2 regions of the Lysinibacillus sp. FJAT-14222 genome follow, and region 2 is predicted to be linked to the other one. Evidence: riboswitches for the same ligand, from Rfam matches in the RefSeq annotation. Region 2 holds a riboswitch; the other holds the start of a gene.
The links. Region 2 has a riboswitch for cobalamin ahead of AN161_RS02325 (hypothetical protein). Riboswitches for the same ligand answer to the same signal wherever they lie in the genome.
Positions count from the first base shown of each region.

Region 1 (8,738 bases), on a different contig from region 2:
CACATAATATGTCGTTTTCACACCGCTCGCCCAAGCATTCATATGCAGTGCTAGTAAGTCCTTCGCCTTAATCGTATTTTGAACATATAAATTAAGTGAAATGCCTTGGTCGATATGACGTGCTCGTGCAGCATTTTGTTTGATTGTCCAATTTTGATCGATGAAATAAGCAGATTTATAATACCAAGTCGTCACTGGTGATAGATCTGGTACTGTTACTGGAATTTTGTAATCCTTTTTCTCCTCTGAATAACTCTTTTGGAAGATTGGATCAATCGTTGCCGTACTGCCCGCTAAAATGGATGTTGATGAGTTAGGGGCAACCGCCATAACATAGCCGTTGCGCATACCTTTTTCCGCAACCGCGGCGCGTAACGCATTCCATTTATGACTGTCATAGCCACGTTTGTCAAAATACGCACCAGTATGCCAATCTGAGCCTTCAAATAATGGGTAAGCACCTTTTTCACTTGCCAAATCGTTGGAAGCACGAATTGTTAAATAGGCAATTTCCTCATATAGCTTGTCCGCGAATTCTACAGCATCCTCAGACTCCCATTGAATTTCTTTCAAAGCTAGTAAATGATGCCAACCAAATGTTCCAAGTCCAATCCCACGGTAGCGCAAGTTTGTACGCTCTGCCTGTTTAACTGGAATTGTATTTAAGGCAATAACGTTATCTAACATACGTACTTGAATTGGAATCAATCGTTCTAGAACACCAGCCGGTACAGCTCTACCTAAATTAATAGATGATAAGTTACAGACAACGAAATCTCCTGGCTTGCGACGTGTTACGATGACATCATCTTCTAAGGTAATAGACTCAAATTCAGTAGCCGACATATTCTGGAATATTTCTGTGCACAGGTTCGAGCTGTAAACCATCCCTTCATGCTTATTCGGATTCATGCGATTTACTTCATCACGATAGAACATAAACGGTACGCCTGTTTCAAGCTGTGAACGCATAATACGCTTCATAATATCAATAGCCGGTACGCTCTCACGACTTAATAATGGATTGGCGATACATTCCGCATATTTTTCTCGGAAGGAACCGTCACCTTTTTTCTCATCGTAGAAATCTTCTAGTGAGAAGCCCATGACCTCTCGCACTTCATGTGGGTCAAATAAATGCCATTCCTCACGTGCCTCAACAGCTTCCATAAATAAATCCGGTAAGCAAAGCCCCGTGAAAATATCATGGGCACGCATACGCTCATCCCCATTGTTTAAGCGTAAATCTAAAAACGTAAAGACGTCCTTGTGCCAAACATCTAGATAGACAGCAATTGCTCCTTGTCGTTGACCAAGCTGATCGACTGAAACCGCCGTATTATTAAGCTGTTTAATCCACGGCAATACACCACTTGATGCACCTTTAAAGCCTTTAATAGATGAGCCACGGCTACGAATTTTGCCCATATAAACACCAATACCACCACCGTATTTCGATAATGTTGCGACATCTGTATTCGTGTCATAAATGCTTTGTAAACTATCATCTACTGTATCGATAAAGCAGCTAGATAGCTGTCCATGCGTTTTGCCTGCATTCGATAATGTCGGTGTGGCAACAGTCATATATAAATTACTCATCGCCCAGTAAGATTCACGTACTTTTTCTAAACGATTTTCTGTTTCATCCTGCATAAGTGTCATCGCAATGACCATCCAACGTTCCTGCGGTAGCTCCACTGGTGTTTTCGTGTAATCACGGACAACATAGCGATCCATTAATGTTTTTAAGCCAATATACGTAAACAATTCATCACGGCTTTGTTCTAAATAAGAAGCAAGTTCCTGAAGCTCCTGCTCACTATATTTTGTTGTTAAACTTTCATGATACAAACCAGCCTCTGTATAGCGCGCTAATTGTGCTGGGAAAACCTTATAAACATCTTTTACCGAAACACCGCGGCGCATTGCAAATTGGTCATATAATTTTTCTAAATAAATTTGCGCTGCGACAAATGTCCAGTATGGCTCCTCTTCGTCAATTAGGCTAAGCGTTTGTAAAATCATCGCATCCGCCCATGCTTCAAATGTGGCATTGTCGTTTTTTCGTAGCCATCGATCCGATAACCTTACAAAACTTTCAAGTTCATCCTCCGTATAACTTTTCTTAAGCTTAGCCATTTGCTGTTCGATTTGAATTGTCATGTACACATTCTCTCCCTTTCTTTCTCCAGACAACACAAAAAAGCGATCACGCAACATCTATCGGTTACGTGATCGCTGTAAAATCGGAAATGGAAATGAAGGACATGCACACAAAGAAGTGAACAAATCTCTCGCCTCCACTTCTCAATCCCCGAAGAATGTGTTGCTGTCTTGAACATCTCGGCAGGTCTCCTGGCTCATGCTTCCTCCAAATGATAGCCTTCCCATTTTTCACAGTGGCCTATTCATCATTTGTCAGCACTTACAGTTGCGGGGACAGCTTCGGCTTAAGATGACTCTTTTTCCGAATTCCCTTTTAAACCATATTGGTACCGTTTGTCCAAAATACTATATATTGTGTTTTAACTCCTAAACAAATCTAACATATTGTGTTTACTGTTGCAATAGGCGATTTGCCCCTTGCAATTTGTAATGTGCTACTTTTTCTCGAAGCAAGCCCTAATACAATGCAGTTTTACGTAGTTTTTCAAAATTTCTAGGAAATTTTTTTTGTGCCAGCTGCTCTTTTTCTGGATGTATTCCGAGTAAAATGACTGCACATGGACCAGCTGTTTTTTCAACATCTAACGAACTTCCGACCTGTTGATCATCAAAAAGTCGTGTAAATTCTGCTTGCAGCCCCTTTGATCCAACTGGCCAAACTTGCTGCACAATTTCCTCTTTCCACGCCTGAAAAATAGGTTGTAGCTGTGCGACATCCTCAGGCTGCGCAAGGACTTCATTGCCTACAAGCGGCAGTCCATATGTGTACCAAACAAGGTATTCATGCTTAGATAATGTACGTTTCTGCTGCTCACCAAGCATCGTAATGGACAAACCTGATTGTAAAGTCGGCATATTGGACTCTGTGCTACCGTCTATTGGTGGACAAATAAGACCAACCTCATCGAAGACCTGTTGAATGCCGGCAACATAACGAGACCATGCAGCATCCCCTGAAAAATTAGCTAATAGGATATGTGTCGGTAAAGCATTTGCCGCAAGCTGCTCTAAAAAGGTAACACGTGCGGTCAAGTATGCCGTTAGTTGATCTGGGGCAGACACAATATCTTGTGGTTTTTCACCAATTGCTGCGGCATTATCTGTTGTAGTAATGAGCCCACCTACTTTTATTGCATTTCTCAATGTACTCGACCTTCCTTACGCACAAACACCTTAGACAGAATTGGCATCACAATGGCAACGATGACTAAATTAATAAGTGTTGCTAATGGAAGACTAGTAAGAGAACCCCAGTAAAACGCCGGACTAATGATAAAGTAAAACGGTAATGGTGAGACAACGCCGTTTAAAATAAGCGCAACAGGCCATTTCCAAAAATGCATTCCTTTTTTATGCATAACCCCGAAGATCCATACAACAATAAACATTTCCACTGCGATAATAATATGTAGTGGTCCATATAGAAAACCCGAAGTTAAGGCTGAAATCAAGTGCCCAATTCCCCCCGCAACCCCAGCTAATACTGGAGATAAAAATACAACGCTCAAAAATGCAGGAGCAGAGTCCAACGCAGCAGTTGTAATAAATGTTGGAATTTTAATGACTGCACCCACTGCACAAATTGCCGCTACCATGGCAGTGAGCGTCAATTTCATCAATCTTTGTCGATCCATCCCATTCCCTCATTCCTTTAATATTTGGCTATTCATTATAACGTGTGGTTGATTTCCGTTCCGGCTGGGTGCTTTGTTGCTGCCGCTACGCTTTCGCACAGATAAAACATTTGTTGCTGCCGCTTCGCTTTCGCACAGAACAAAGCTTCCTGGGGGCGTCCGATGAGCCGCTTGGGCCAACAGATGTTTTTTGCGCGAAAGCGTAGCGACAGCAACAGCATGATGTTGGTCACGAAGGCGTTATCACAGGACGTGATGGTTTTAGCCTTGGTTCCTCTATCGCTGATCCCCAAGGAGTCACTCAGCCTCCACTCCAATCAACTAACAAACATAGCGAAGGTTTTAACAATCATCAACCCAAACATTTTTAATGAAAAGCCTTCTAAATTTTTCAAATCTATATTATTTGATTAGTTCCCCGATACCGTACCAGATGCGTACAACGAGTTCGGCTTCAGCAAATAATGCCTGGTACAAACGCCCACATGCATCACGTAATAATCGTGCCTGTTTTTCCATTGGCACAACTCCCCGTCCCATATCGGTCACAATAATATACAGTGTACAATTTTCTTCAAGAGTCTTTAGCCTTGTCAAAATGGTTCTAATAAGGGTTTCATCATCCTCAAGATCTTGTGTTATGAGCCACTTCTCTAAGTTTTTAATAACAAGTACATCACAGGCAGGAGTATCATCAGGTACATAGCCATCTACAAGCTCAACTTGTTGATCTGCAAGCAATTTCATAACATAGTCGGTTTTTCCACTATAGGCTCCTCCGATAAAGACATGCATCTCGCTCCCTCCTCCCAAGCCTTTTTTGTAAACGTTAAAGAAAACATTTTATCATGCGGTGTTTGATACGACCAAAAAGGTTGCTCAGTTGGTGCAAATGCAACAAGTAGCGCTCGAATGACTCCACCGTGTACAACGAGATGATAAGTATCTTCATCTTTTGGTAATGCTGTGAATCCTTCAATGACACGCGCACAAAATACATCGAAGCCTTCCCCTTTTGGAGGTGGTGACTGAACGGGATCATCTAACCATGAACAATAACGACCATCCGATTTTAAGTCCTCATATGTTCGCCCTTCAAATTCTCCAAAGTTCGACTCTCGAAATCTTCTATCTGCCATGTAAGTTGCATTCGGAAAATAACGAGCAGCTGTTTCCCTACAGCGTAGCAAATCACTACCGTGCACTTTCGTGACACCTTTATCTACAACAGAAAGCAAAGATGCATCAGCTAATGACGAGTCTGTCCAGCCAATATATCGCTTTTCCAAATTTTCCTTTGTTGGTGCATGTCTCATTAAGCGCACAATAACAACGTCACCCACAGAACAACCTCCATCCCTTCAATTGATGCACCGAGTAAATCCCCTGAAACGCCACCAAAGTTGCGCACTGTAAATTGCCGAAAAACTAGAAAGGCAATCGCTAATACAGCTATCAGCACTAATGGAACAATTGAGAAGCCTATTACAAACAATAAGCTACTATACGCCACAACTAGTGTGATAAGCATAAAGCATATAAGTAATCCCGGCTTAATATGTGATTTAAAAAAGTAGGCAAGCCCTTTTTCTTTTGAGCACTTCAGCGACATAAAATAAAAACTCATGCCTACTCGTGTTAATAAGGGAATAAAAATAAGCATCCAAAGAGCTAACTTATGCTGCACGAATAGTTCATGCAGTATAACAAATTTACCTAGCACTAAAAATAGCACTGAAAGTACACCAAATGCACCGACACGTGGATCATCTAAAATTTCAAGCCGCTTCTCTCGGTCCCGATACGAAAAATACGCATCCCCCATATCAATAAAACCGTCTAAATGTAAACCACCAGTAAATAAAGCGAGTAATCCGATAATCACAAAAGAAAGCAATACCTCACTGCTCGCCGTCCATTCTGTTAAACCATATATCACCGCTGCCACTAAGGTGCCCATAAGAGCCCCAATCCATGGCAAAAAGGCGAACATCCCTGTAATAGTTGCCTTCGTTAAAGGAATTTCTTTATGTACCGGCAAAACTGTAAAAAATTGAAATGCAAGTTGTATGCTATGCCAGAAACTTTTCATCGTCTTGCCTGCCTTCTTTTAATTTTCTAAGCGCGTTCATTATTTCCACTTCTTTACGATACCATAATTAATTTCATACGCCTCATCCGCTATAGAAACGAACCATTGATGTAATTGTCCGAGCATTTGTCGATATAATTCAACTTCCTCGTTTATATATGGAGGCTCATCGAATAATTCATTCGAGACGACAAAAAACGTCACCCTTTTCTCAAGTAACGTCCCTACTGCCTTTTTTAAAACACGAAGCTTCTCCTCTAAACAGCCTGGTTGTTCCACACAGGGAGTCCCCATGTCATAACCCTCATAAAATGCATTTGTCAGCCATGTAGTCACACAGTCCCATAACACGATATCTCCATCGGTCAGTTTATGCAATGTACCTGCGATTTCATAAGGTGCTTCTATCGTAAGCCACTCGATATTTTGCGCTTGTCTGTCTGCCTGATGTCGCATTATCCGCTTCTCCATTTCACGATCCATCGCTACTCCAGAAGCAATATAAATAAGTCGTTGTGCTTGCATGAACTTTGTTTGATAGTGAGTAACAGCCGCTTTTTCAGCAAAGTGGGATTTACCACTGCGTACTCCCCCTGTAATGAAAATCAGTGGCAATGGTTACGCCTCCTATTGTAAATGTTGAATGTTACCGATATCTTTAACGACCCATTGTTGCTGGAATTGTTCAATGATCGTTACACTTGTACCATTAATGAATGGTGCTGCCCAAAGCTGATCGATGCTTCTGCCTAAAATGGCGTTTATAATACATTTAATCGTTACAGCATGGGATACAATTATGATATTGTCCTCCGGGTATTTTTCTGCAATCTTTTTTAACGTAAACATCGCTCGTTCCGTTACCGCACCAAAGCTTTCGGTATGGGTTGCAACGAATTGTGCAGGATAATCGGTATATAATTCATAATCAAGGCGATGCGTAGTCATGATGTCCCCGACTGTTTTCCCTTGCCAATTTCCTAAAAAAATCTCCCGAAAATTATCTTCATAGTATATCGGAAGCTGTCGATCACCTACAAGAATGTGCATCGTTTCCTTGGCACGTCCACTTGAACTACTAAATGCCGCTGTAAAAGAAAAATTTTTCAAATGATCTCGAAGTTTTTCTGCATGTAAAATACCTTTTTCAGACAGTCGCGAATCTAACCATCCCTGTAGCCGATGCTCTTTATTCCACACCGTTTCGCCATGTCTCACTAAATAAAATGTTGTCACCTTTCTCACCCCTAATTAGCGTTAAACCACGCCTGTAAACAGTTCTGTAAATAAGTCATGGCCACAATATCTTTAATCCCGATACGGAACCATTCACCATTTAAGCCCATAAAGTTTTTGGTATGACGTAGTACGACGCCCTTTGATAAACAATACGTAAAAAATGTATCGGCTTGCTGATTTTTTGGTAAGGCAAAACATACATAATTCGTTACACTATTCGTTACCTGGCAACCATTTTTTTGTAAATAGCTTTGTAGCGATTCCCGCTGCTTTCTTGCATAGGCAATAGCATGCTGACAATAAACGTGTTCATCTAAACAGCCTGTACCGATAGTGAGGGCAAAGGCATTCAAGTTCCAATGCGGTAGGATAGACTTTAGCTCAGCAACAACTACAGGGCTCGCCACTAAATAGCCTAGGCGTAATCCTGGAATCGCATACATTTTTGTCATCGAACGAACGACGATCAAATGAGGGTTTTCTACCACATACTGGATCAATGAATAGGCTTCATCCACCCAGTCAATAAATGCCTCATCAATGACAAGCTCACAATTGACCTTTGCACCGTGAGAGATTAATTGGAGAAGCTCCTCTTTCTTTGGAAGCACCCCCGTCGGATTGTTTGGTGTGCAAATATATAAAGCATCTGCGTTCACCATTTCACGCTTCAGATGCTCCATCGGCAATGTGTAGTGAACAATATCCTCTACTATAACAGGCACAATTTCAGCACCTACTGCTGTTAATGTTCGTTCATATTCTGAAAAAGTTGGGTGTACGATAATAATACGCTTATTGGCATAGCGTCTAACTAGAACACTAAAAAGCTCGGATGCACCGTTACCTAGTAATATAGAATCTTTCTGAACATCATGAAAAGCTGCCACCTTTGATAAAAACGGCTCACCGTCCGGATCTGGATAACGTTGAATAAGCGGATAAAATGTCCGCCAACGTGCCTCAACAAACGGAGGCGGCCCTGCCGAATTGACATTTTCACTAAAATCATACACTTCTTCGGGCATAACAAGCCCTAGCTGATGATAAACATTTTGCGGATTTGCTCCGTGATTAGGTAATTGCAAAAATTAACACCTCCACTGCTAATATAACAAGAGTAAAGAGCAAAGTAGCAATGCGCATATGAATAACAGACGTTGCAATATGCTCTTTTGTTAATGGAACTAATTTTTCGCCCATTATTGCTCGATATGAAACGACACCCTGATATGTATTTTTTCCACCAAGCTGTACACCAAGTTGCACAGCTGTTGCTGCCTCTAAATAACCACTATTAGGACTCGGGTGCTTTTTCGCATCCTGAGCCCAACGTTTTAAGCGCTTAGCAAGAGATACATTTGTTTCATTTTTCGTACCTAGCACCATTAGTAGGCCAGTTAATCGACTTGGAATAAAGTTTAGTACATCGTCCAGCTTGGCAGCAAACATACCAAAGTCTTTATATTTTTCATTTTTATAGCCAATCATAGAGTCTAACGTATTGACTGCCTTATAGCCCCATAACCCTATTGCTCCAAATAAAAAGGCATAAAATAATGGAGCTGTTACACCGTCACTCGTATTTTCTGAGACCGTTTCCA
Region 1 covers NZ_LIYL01000059.1:180,284-189,021, reverse strand. The annotation lists gene AN161_RS24640 (ribonucleoside-diphosphate reductase subunit alpha) at 1-2,166, opposite strand, end outside; cobalamin riboswitch at 2,331-2,518, opposite strand; gene AN161_RS24635 (hypothetical protein) at 2,626-3,312, opposite strand; gene AN161_RS24630 (ECF transporter S component) at 3,309-3,803, opposite strand; gene AN161_RS30385 (hypothetical protein) at 3,966-4,217, shown strand; gene AN161_RS24620 (bifunctional adenosylcobinamide kinase/adenosylcobinamide-phosphate guanylyltransferase) at 4,206-4,598, opposite strand; gene AN161_RS24615 (histidine phosphatase family protein) at 4,547-5,146, opposite strand; gene cobS (adenosylcobinamide-GDP ribazoletransferase) at 5,119-5,895, opposite strand; gene AN161_RS24605 (bifunctional adenosylcobinamide kinase/adenosylcobinamide-phosphate guanylyltransferase) at 5,935-6,510, opposite strand; gene AN161_RS24600 (histidine phosphatase family protein) at 6,523-7,131, opposite strand; gene AN161_RS24595 (aminotransferase class I/II-fold pyridoxal phosphate-dependent enzyme) at 7,143-8,222, opposite strand; gene cbiB (adenosylcobinamide-phosphate synthase CbiB) at 8,209-8,738, opposite strand, start outside.
Region 1: it holds a riboswitch for cobalamin, as region 2 does, so the genes downstream of both, AN161_RS24640 (ribonucleoside-diphosphate reductase subunit alpha) here and AN161_RS02325 (hypothetical protein) in region 2, are expected to answer to the same signal.

Region 2 (8,738 bases):
AGCGATGATTAATCAAGAAAATGCCTTTTTGTGTTTTACTGGCTCTGCCTTAAAAGATATTGGGATAAAGGAATTCCTAGCACAGCTTCCCCTACTTACAGAGACACATTTTAACAATAATGTAGCGTTTCAAGGCGAAGTCTTTAAAATTCGTCATGATGGACACCAACGCTTAACTTTTTTAAAGGGATTACAAGGTACATTGCATGTGCGGGATGAATTTTCGTTTGGTGATGTGACAGAAAAAGTGACTGAGATTCGGCTATATAATGGCAGCCGTTATGAAACCGTACAAGAGGTTAAAGCCGGAGAGATTTTCGTAGTCAAAGGGATTAGTCAGGCAAACATCGGCGATATCATTGGTCGTGCAAGCAACTCGCAGCCCTATGAATTAGTGCCAACGTTGCAGGCAAAAGTACAATATGAAGGCGATCAGCATATAAAGGAAGTTTTAAAAACTTTTCGCATGCTTGAAGCAGAAGAACCATCATTACGTGTTATTTGGCATGAAAAGTTTCAAGAAATTCATGTACATATTATGGGTGTCATCCAACTCGAGGTTCTTATCGAAGTGCTCAACAAACGCTTCTCTCTAGACATTTCATTTGGCGAACCACAGATTTTATACATGGAAACAATCTCAACAACTGTGACAGGCTACGGTCATTTTGAGCCATTAAAGCATTATGCAGAAGTCCATTTATTAATGGAGCCAAATACACGTGGTACTGGCAATACATTTGTCAATGCATGTCATGCGGATGATTTATCGGTTGGGCATCAACGACTCATTGAAAAGCATTTATTCGAGCGCGATCATCATGGGCTGTTAACAGGTTTTCCCGTGACAGATATACGCTTCACTCTCTTAACGGGGCGTGCACATATTAAACATACTGAAGGTGGCGATTTCCGAGAGGCAACATTCCGTGCATTACGTCAAGGGCTAGAGCAAGCAGAAAATGTATTACTAGAGCCGTATTACCGCTTTAAGCTTAAAGCCCCTAGTGATTTTATCGGCCGCATGATGACCGATATTCAGCAAGCTTCTGGAACATTTGACGCGCCAATCTTAACTGAAAATAATGCGATTTTAACCGGACGTGCCCCTGTCGCAACATTTATGAGCTACAGTACAACCTTTGCCGCCTACACCAATGGTAAGGGCGTACTCTCCCTACAATTTGATGGCTATGATTTGTGTCACAATACTGAAGACATTATCGCGCAAATTGGCTACGATAAGAACGCCGATCCTGAATATACATCCTCTAGTATTTTTTGTGCAAAAGGCAAGGGTTACTCCGTTCCATGGCAGGAAGCGGAGGCAGCTATGCATTGTACTAAATAGATTTATAAAAAAAACAGGACTTGATTTTAGTTATATCAATGTCCTGTTTTTTTGTGTTTCGTGGGATTTGCTGGGTGATTTCGTGGGGATTCTTGCTTCGCGCGGGTATTTGCTTTGCTTCCGCGGGTATTCGACCTGCTTCCGCGGGTATTTCCTTGCTTCGCGCGGGTATTCGCTCTCCTTCCGCGGGTATTCTCCTACTTCGTGCGGGTCGCCCCGAGCATCTTTAAATCCTTGCCGCGGATATTTCTAAACTTTACAAAGCTTGTACCGTTTCCCCATCCTGTTTAATAAAGCGATAGGAAGGCTCCACGACTATATAACCATGAGCATTTGAAAAATCAATTATTACCTTGCCAGGTCGACTTTTTAAAAGTTGTAAATTATCAATTAATTCAAGCAATAGCTCATGCCCGTTACCGCGTGGGTGCCAGTTTAAATGATAATCATTCAATTCACTCACAGCCTGTAAAAATTGCTTAAATTCACGCTCTACAAAGTTTATCAGTTTAGCATTTTCTTGTTTCGCTTCATCACTTGTTGATAAATCCTCCAAATATGTTTCATAAAAGCGCATCACTATCGAACACAATAAATCATTGACACGAGCAGCACTTAGTATTGCCTTAGGGACTTGGGAAAGTCGCTCTAAATTTGGTTTTGCACGAGTCGAATCGATGCGAGTAATTAAATGATAATGCTCACCATTCACCTCGTACACAATTGGATTTGTCGGCATATACATCATAAAATCATTTGTTTTTGTTTTAAGCTGATCTGTAATGTTTGCCTTTGCAAAAAGGTGCCCATTAAAACTTTCATTTTGAATCCAAATAATATCTTTGTTATAAAAAATTTGATCAAACAATCGTTCATTACTAATAAGATTACTAGCTAATAATTGATCGACAAGTGATTCTACGACCATTCTTGTTGTAGCTTTCTTGGCAACTTCAGTGCGTGGTTGCTTACAAATTTCCATATCTACATATTGCGATTCTTGTGCTGTACATACATGAATATTCGTCATACGTGCATCCTCTTTTCGTACATATTTTTCAAAACGGAAGTATTCTTTCGCATAAAAAAAGGATTTCCTACAACAAGAGGAAATCCTTCATTCTATCTTTTTCACTCATCACATAATGTCAAATTATACCCAAGCATAAAAGAATTGCCTCGAAAGCGACTACCTTCTCTTATTTTGGGCGTTTGACGTACAGTGACGAACAGAGCATTCTGTTTTGTCAACATGCCACCTCCTATTCCTCGTAGGGTTCTGGTGTGTACTCATAATAGGCAGGTATCCTGACTCATGATCACCGCTACTTTTCCCCTTCCCGTCGTTAAACAGTGGTCTATGAAAAGTCGCTCACATTTACAGTTGCGGGACAGTGTCGGAATTGCACCGACTTCCCTTTTAAGTAAATTGCACGCAATTTACACCTATTACTCCACGCTATTCAGTTGTTAGAGGAATCTAATGTACTATAGATTCCTTATAGATTATTAAAATCAATTGTAAAGGAGTATTTTTCCAAAGTCAAATAACATAAAATATTCCAGTTCCTTATTCTTTTTCTTCTAGTTATAATGCTTGAATTGTGCGTTCGTCTTCAATTATCTCGTTCTCTGTTTCCATTTGTTTTATAATATCGGATAACTCCCAAAAGCAAAATTATACTCATAGGTATAGTCCCGTATGAATATGGTTGTTCAAATGCAGCAACAAACGAATTATACAACTAACGCAACCTATTGATTCACAAAATATAAAAAGACAGAATTTATTCTACGTGTTGTAGATTAAATCTGCCTTTTTCTTTTATCAGCGACAATCTTTGGAAAAACAGTCATTTTTAAAGTGAATTGAGTCTTGTAGGATCTTAATACAACTCCGGAGCTTTTCGTAATTTACTTGCTTGTTCGTATGAAAATGCGAGTTTTATTAGTACATCCTCACTAAATGCAGTTCCAGCGAAAGTTACGCCAAACGGTCTCCCATTTTTCATATACCCCGCTGGGACGGCAATAAAGTCCTTGTGTAACGCCCTCGTCTCATTAGAAAAGATCAGGTTGAGAGGTGAATGAAATTGAATAATATTAATATCGAACTAGGAACATTAATACTTTTTCTTATTGTACTACTTTTAATAATTAGTATTTTTGGATTTATAATTAGAAAGTTGCTAGGTGTCGAAAGAAAGATATGGTTTTCTGTTAATTACCTTAACGAAAGACATAAAAAACTAGATTGGTTTGTACGAATACTTTTTACAACTCTATTTTTAATTAGTACTTATTATATGATTTACAATGATAATGTTGGAATTGCTTGGTATTTTGAAACATAGTTTATCATAATTGTCTTTTTAATAGCATCTGAAACATTACGTGCAATTATGGAATGGAAATACGCAGAAAATAAAAAAGATTCTATTGCTACTATCGCAGAAATGATGTTTATGATTAGCATAGTATTAATTACGATAAAAACTGGTTTTTTCGGCTTATTTAATATTTAATTCTAAAGTTTTTAAGCGGAGCTAGCGGCTCAATATAGTGGAAAAGTTGATAACAACGGTCATCAATGCTCCTGAAATAGAATAAAAAAGGGCTATTTCGCAGAAAGTTTCCCCTGCAAAATAGCCTTTTTTATTTATGTTTCTTTCAATTAGTTACACATTATTGTCCATTAAATCGCTGTGTAAGTTTTTGTAAATTTTCAGCTTGTACACATAGGTCTTGTGACACTACCATATTGACTGCTTGCATGGAGGCATTTTGCTCATCGACTGATTGTAGAATGACCTCTGTATAATTAGATAAACTTTCCATTCCATTGGCGATCGTCGATACTAATTTTGTTACCTCATTAGCGCTACCTGAAAGCTCCTCAGACGTTGCGGAAATATCCTCTAGCTGGTTCGCCATTTTGCTAACATTCTGAGAGATTGTGCCAAATGACTTTGTGGCTTCATCGATGACATAGACGCCCTGTTGAACGTTTTTCAAATCCTCTTCAACAGAAGTTGCTACTTGTTTTGTATCGCTTTCAATGCCAACTACTAGCTCGACAATTTGAGTGGCTGAATGCTTAGATTGCTCTGCCAATTTTCGAACTTCCTCCGCTACTACTGCAAAGCCTTTGCCATGCTCTCCAGCACGTGCCGCTTCAATCGCTGCATTTAGTGCAAGCAAATTCGTTTGATCTGTAATTGCTGTAATCATGTCTGTCATAGATTTGATATCCGTCATTTTGCTTGATAATTGTTGCATTAATTCGCTCGTTTTTTCAGTAGAAGTTGAAATAAATTGCATTTGATTTTTAGCCACATGTAAAATTTCCGCACCGTTGCCTGCAATTTCATTTGCTTCTTTGGCATGATCAAAAACACCTTGCGTGGCCACGGTAATACGTTCAATGCCGTCAGCAGTCTCCTGCATAGAAATAGCACTTTCATTAGCAGACTGTGCAGCTTGCTTAAGACCCTCAGTCGTTTTCTCCATTTGTGAGTCAACTTCCTCAACTGCAATCGTAATTTCATTTGTACTTGCTGATAGTTCCTCTATGCTCGCTGATAAGTCTGTAGAACTACTTGCAATTTTTTGTGTCATCGTATGTAATTGTTCTTTCATCTCTATAAACGCTTTAGCTAACTCTGAAATTTCATCATTGGAATTCATCTCAATCGGAGCAGTATGCAAATTTCCTTCAGCTATTGCTTGAGCGGATTCTGCTAATTGATTAATGGGCTTAATAATTTTAAATTTTACATAGAAAATACACGATATTGTCATAGTAATTCCTATTACTGTTAATAAAGTAGATAGCCATTCTAATGAAGTCACATTTGCTAGGTCTATAATTAAAATAACACCCATGAGAACATTTAAAGTAGAAAAGCCAATTATACTTTTTTTTCGTAAACTCATACTAAATTCCTCCAACTATAATATTATTCCAACGTAGTCATTATAGTTGAAATATCCTAAATTTCATAGAAAAAAGCCCAACTTTTATAAGATTAAAGACATATAAAAAGCACTTTGCTCTCACAAAGTGCTTTCATAATCATTATTTAAATTTCATTATACTTGATCCTGCAATACCTGGATGTGTCATCTCATATGGATCTAGAATTAAATCTAATTGTTCTTTCGTTAGTACACCCTCTTCAAGGCAAAGCTCACGAATTGAACGACCAGATAAGATTGCTTCACGTGCAAGTCGGGCAGCTACCTCATAGCCAATATGTGGGTTTACTGCTGTTAGAATACCAACGCTTTTTTCCACATATTCTTTCATGCGGTCTTCATTTGCTTCAATATCCTTCAAGCAATTTTGTGTAAATGCTCGGAACACGTTATTCATAATACTAATAGATTGAATTAAGTTGAAGACAAGCACAGGCTCCATTACGTTTAATTCTAATTGTCCTGCTTCAGATGCTAAAGAAATTGTTTGGTCATTACCAATTACTTGGAAGGCAACTTGGTTAAGAACCTCTGGCATAACAGGATTCACTTTCCCTGGCATAATAGACGAACCAGGCTGACGAGCTGGTAAGATGATTTCCCCTAACCCAGCACGTGGACCAGATGCCATTAAACGAAGGTCATTAGCAATTTTCGACATATTAATCATACAGATTTTCAATGCGCCTGATACTTCTGTATAAGCATCTGTATTTTGTGTTGCATCCACTAGATGTGTAGCGCCTTTAAGCGGCAAACCTGAAATTTCTGCAAGATGAACATCTACTGATTTAATATAATCTGGGAATGCATTTAATCCTGTACCAACAGCTGTTGCCCCCATATTTACATCATATAAATTTGGACGAGTTTGACGAATGCGGGCAATATCACGGTTAATAACACGACAATATGCTTCAAATTCTTGTCCTAATCGAATCGGTACAGCGTCTTGTAAATGCGTACGACCCATTTTAATAACATGCGCAAATTGCTCCGCTTTTTGGTGGAACACCGCTTGCATGTTTTCCATTGTAAGAAGTAATTCATCTATCAAATTCAACACAGCAATATGAATAGCTGTTGGGAAAGCATCATTTGTTGATTGAGACATATTAACATGGCTGTTTGGGCTAATTGTTTGGTAGTCCCCTTTTTCTTTGCCCAAAATTTCTAAGGCACGGTTAGCAATGACTTCGTTGGCATTCATATTAATAGATGTGCCAGCACCGCCTTGGATTGGATCTACGATAAATTCAGCATCCCATTCACCATCAATAACTTCTTGTGAAGCTTCGACAATTGCATCTCCGATTTCTTTTGAAAGTAGGTGTACTTCCATATTACCTAATGCAGCTGCTTTTTTAACAATCCCCATTGCCTTAATAAGGGCTGAGTGAATCGTGTAACCTGTAATTGGGAAATTTTCAGTTGCACGAAGCGTTTGAATTCCGTAATAAGCATTGCTTGGTAATGCACGTTCACCTAAAAAGTCTTTTTCTATACGTTGTGTGGACATAATTGTCGTCTCCTTTTATGTAATACTCACACTTGATAGTAGCTAATTAATGCCGTATTGTAAACAGTCATTTATCTGTAAAATGAAAAATAACAAAAACCGAGCGCAGTTTTTACGCTCGGTTTCATCATTATTTATTAGAAGTCACTGTAAAACGTGTGTTTACATGCTTTGGATTTTCAATTTCATCTAACACAGCAATGGCATAATCTGCATAGCTGACATAACTTTCACCAGCAGCGTTTACTAATAAATGATCTTCTCCAGCAGTATAGCTGCCTGTACGTGGACCCTCTGGATCAAAAAAAGCAGATGGGCTTAAAAATGTCCAAGCAATAGTTGATTGTTGTAAGTCACGTAGATTTTCACCTTGGTTTTTTGCTGTCGCGTAAAACATTTCTGGGAAATCCGGAGTATCCATTACGCGTACTATTTTCTCTGGGTCTACAAACAAACTACCCGCCCCACCAACAACAAATAATTTTGTATCAATGCCAGTAAAGATATCAATTAAATGACGGCCAGCTTTCACATGTAATTCCTCCTGACCAGCAGGAGCGCCAAACGCATTTACGACTACGTCAAAGCCTTTCACCTCTTCTTGAGATAATTCAAAAACATCCTTTTCAAAAACATGAATATTTGCTGTTACTTTAGAAGCCGAACGTACAATCGCAGTTACATCATGACCACGCTGTAGTGCCTCCTCCACAATTGTTTGTCCTGCTTTCCCTGTTGCACCAATTACTGCAATTTTCATACTTATAATTCCTCCCATTTTTTAATTGTAACTATTTAAGTTACAGGTTAGATACAAAAGACCCACTTCGTTAATTTAACGAAGTTGATCTAGCACATCCTGTAAAGTTTGCGCTTGTAGCTGTTCTTCCATTGCATGCCAAACAGTTGTATAAACACCCTCCAATGTACGTTGGATTTTTCGACCTACCGTACATGCTGGATTTGGCTCATCGTGAATCGCAAATAGCTGCTCGGGCCCATCAATCGCATGGTAAATGGCTAAGAGCGTTAAATCTTTTGGCTCCACTAATAGGTCATAGCCTGCTATTCCTGTTTGTGACGTAAGCAAGCCCGCTTTTTTTAGCACCCCGATCATTCGTCGCACGACAACTGGATTTGTATTTACACTCCCTGCGATAATATCAGATGTTAGCTGACTTTTATCAGAGGTTGTTGCAATGAGCGAAAGTATATGGATCGTTACCGAAAATCGACTGTTCACCATATGTATCACCACCTGTTGTAACTATTATAGTTACAGGTTTAAATAAATGCAAATGAATTGCTTTATTTGCTCCTGTATTTATTTTTTCCGTTTGAAGGAGTATTATACGATGATTATATTTTCTTTACGTAAATGACTAATTCTTGTCGTATTTCTCCATTTTCCTCATAAAAATCTAAATTATGAAATTCATACTTAAAATGGCCAACTGGAAACGTCACACTTTCGCCCTGTGCCGCTGCTAATATGCCTGCCACATCATGTGACATCATTTGTAAAAGCTCTGTACCTGAAAACGCTTCTATAAATATCACGTTCATCATAAAACACCTCCCAAGCTATTATAGCTTAGAAGACGCTTACATTTATAGTCTTTCTTTATACCGTTTAAGGCGAATCTCCTCAATAACCTGCATCATATTATCTATTTGCTCCTGTGTTAATTTTGTAGAGATGTGTGGCAGCTCATGTTGTTGAATAGAGTCCCCGTTTTGTTGAGAAGTATTCATAAGCAACTTCGTCCTTAAATGCTGCTCACGTCCTCTTCCATCTAGTTGAAACACCAATGATCTCCCCACACCATTCACCTCTACATTTTTATTGAAAACTCCCATATTAAAACTTATATCGGAAAAATTTTCATA
Region 2 covers NZ_LIYL01000005.1:56,580-65,317, forward strand. The annotation lists gene AN161_RS02320 (TetM/TetW/TetO/TetS family tetracycline resistance ribosomal protection protein) at 1-1,351, shown strand, start outside; gene AN161_RS02325 (hypothetical protein) at 1,608-2,381, opposite strand; cobalamin riboswitch at 2,632-2,816, opposite strand; partial or broken gene AN161_RS30440 (amidase) at 3,238-3,384, opposite strand; gene AN161_RS02335 (HAMP domain-containing methyl-accepting chemotaxis protein) at 4,037-5,287, opposite strand; gene aspA (aspartate ammonia-lyase) at 5,430-6,848, opposite strand; gene AN161_RS02345 (NAD(P)-dependent oxidoreductase) at 6,979-7,608, opposite strand; gene AN161_RS02350 (Rrf2 family transcriptional regulator) at 7,684-8,094, opposite strand; gene AN161_RS02355 (thymidylate synthase) at 8,208-8,417, opposite strand; gene AN161_RS02360 (hypothetical protein) at 8,460-8,657, opposite strand.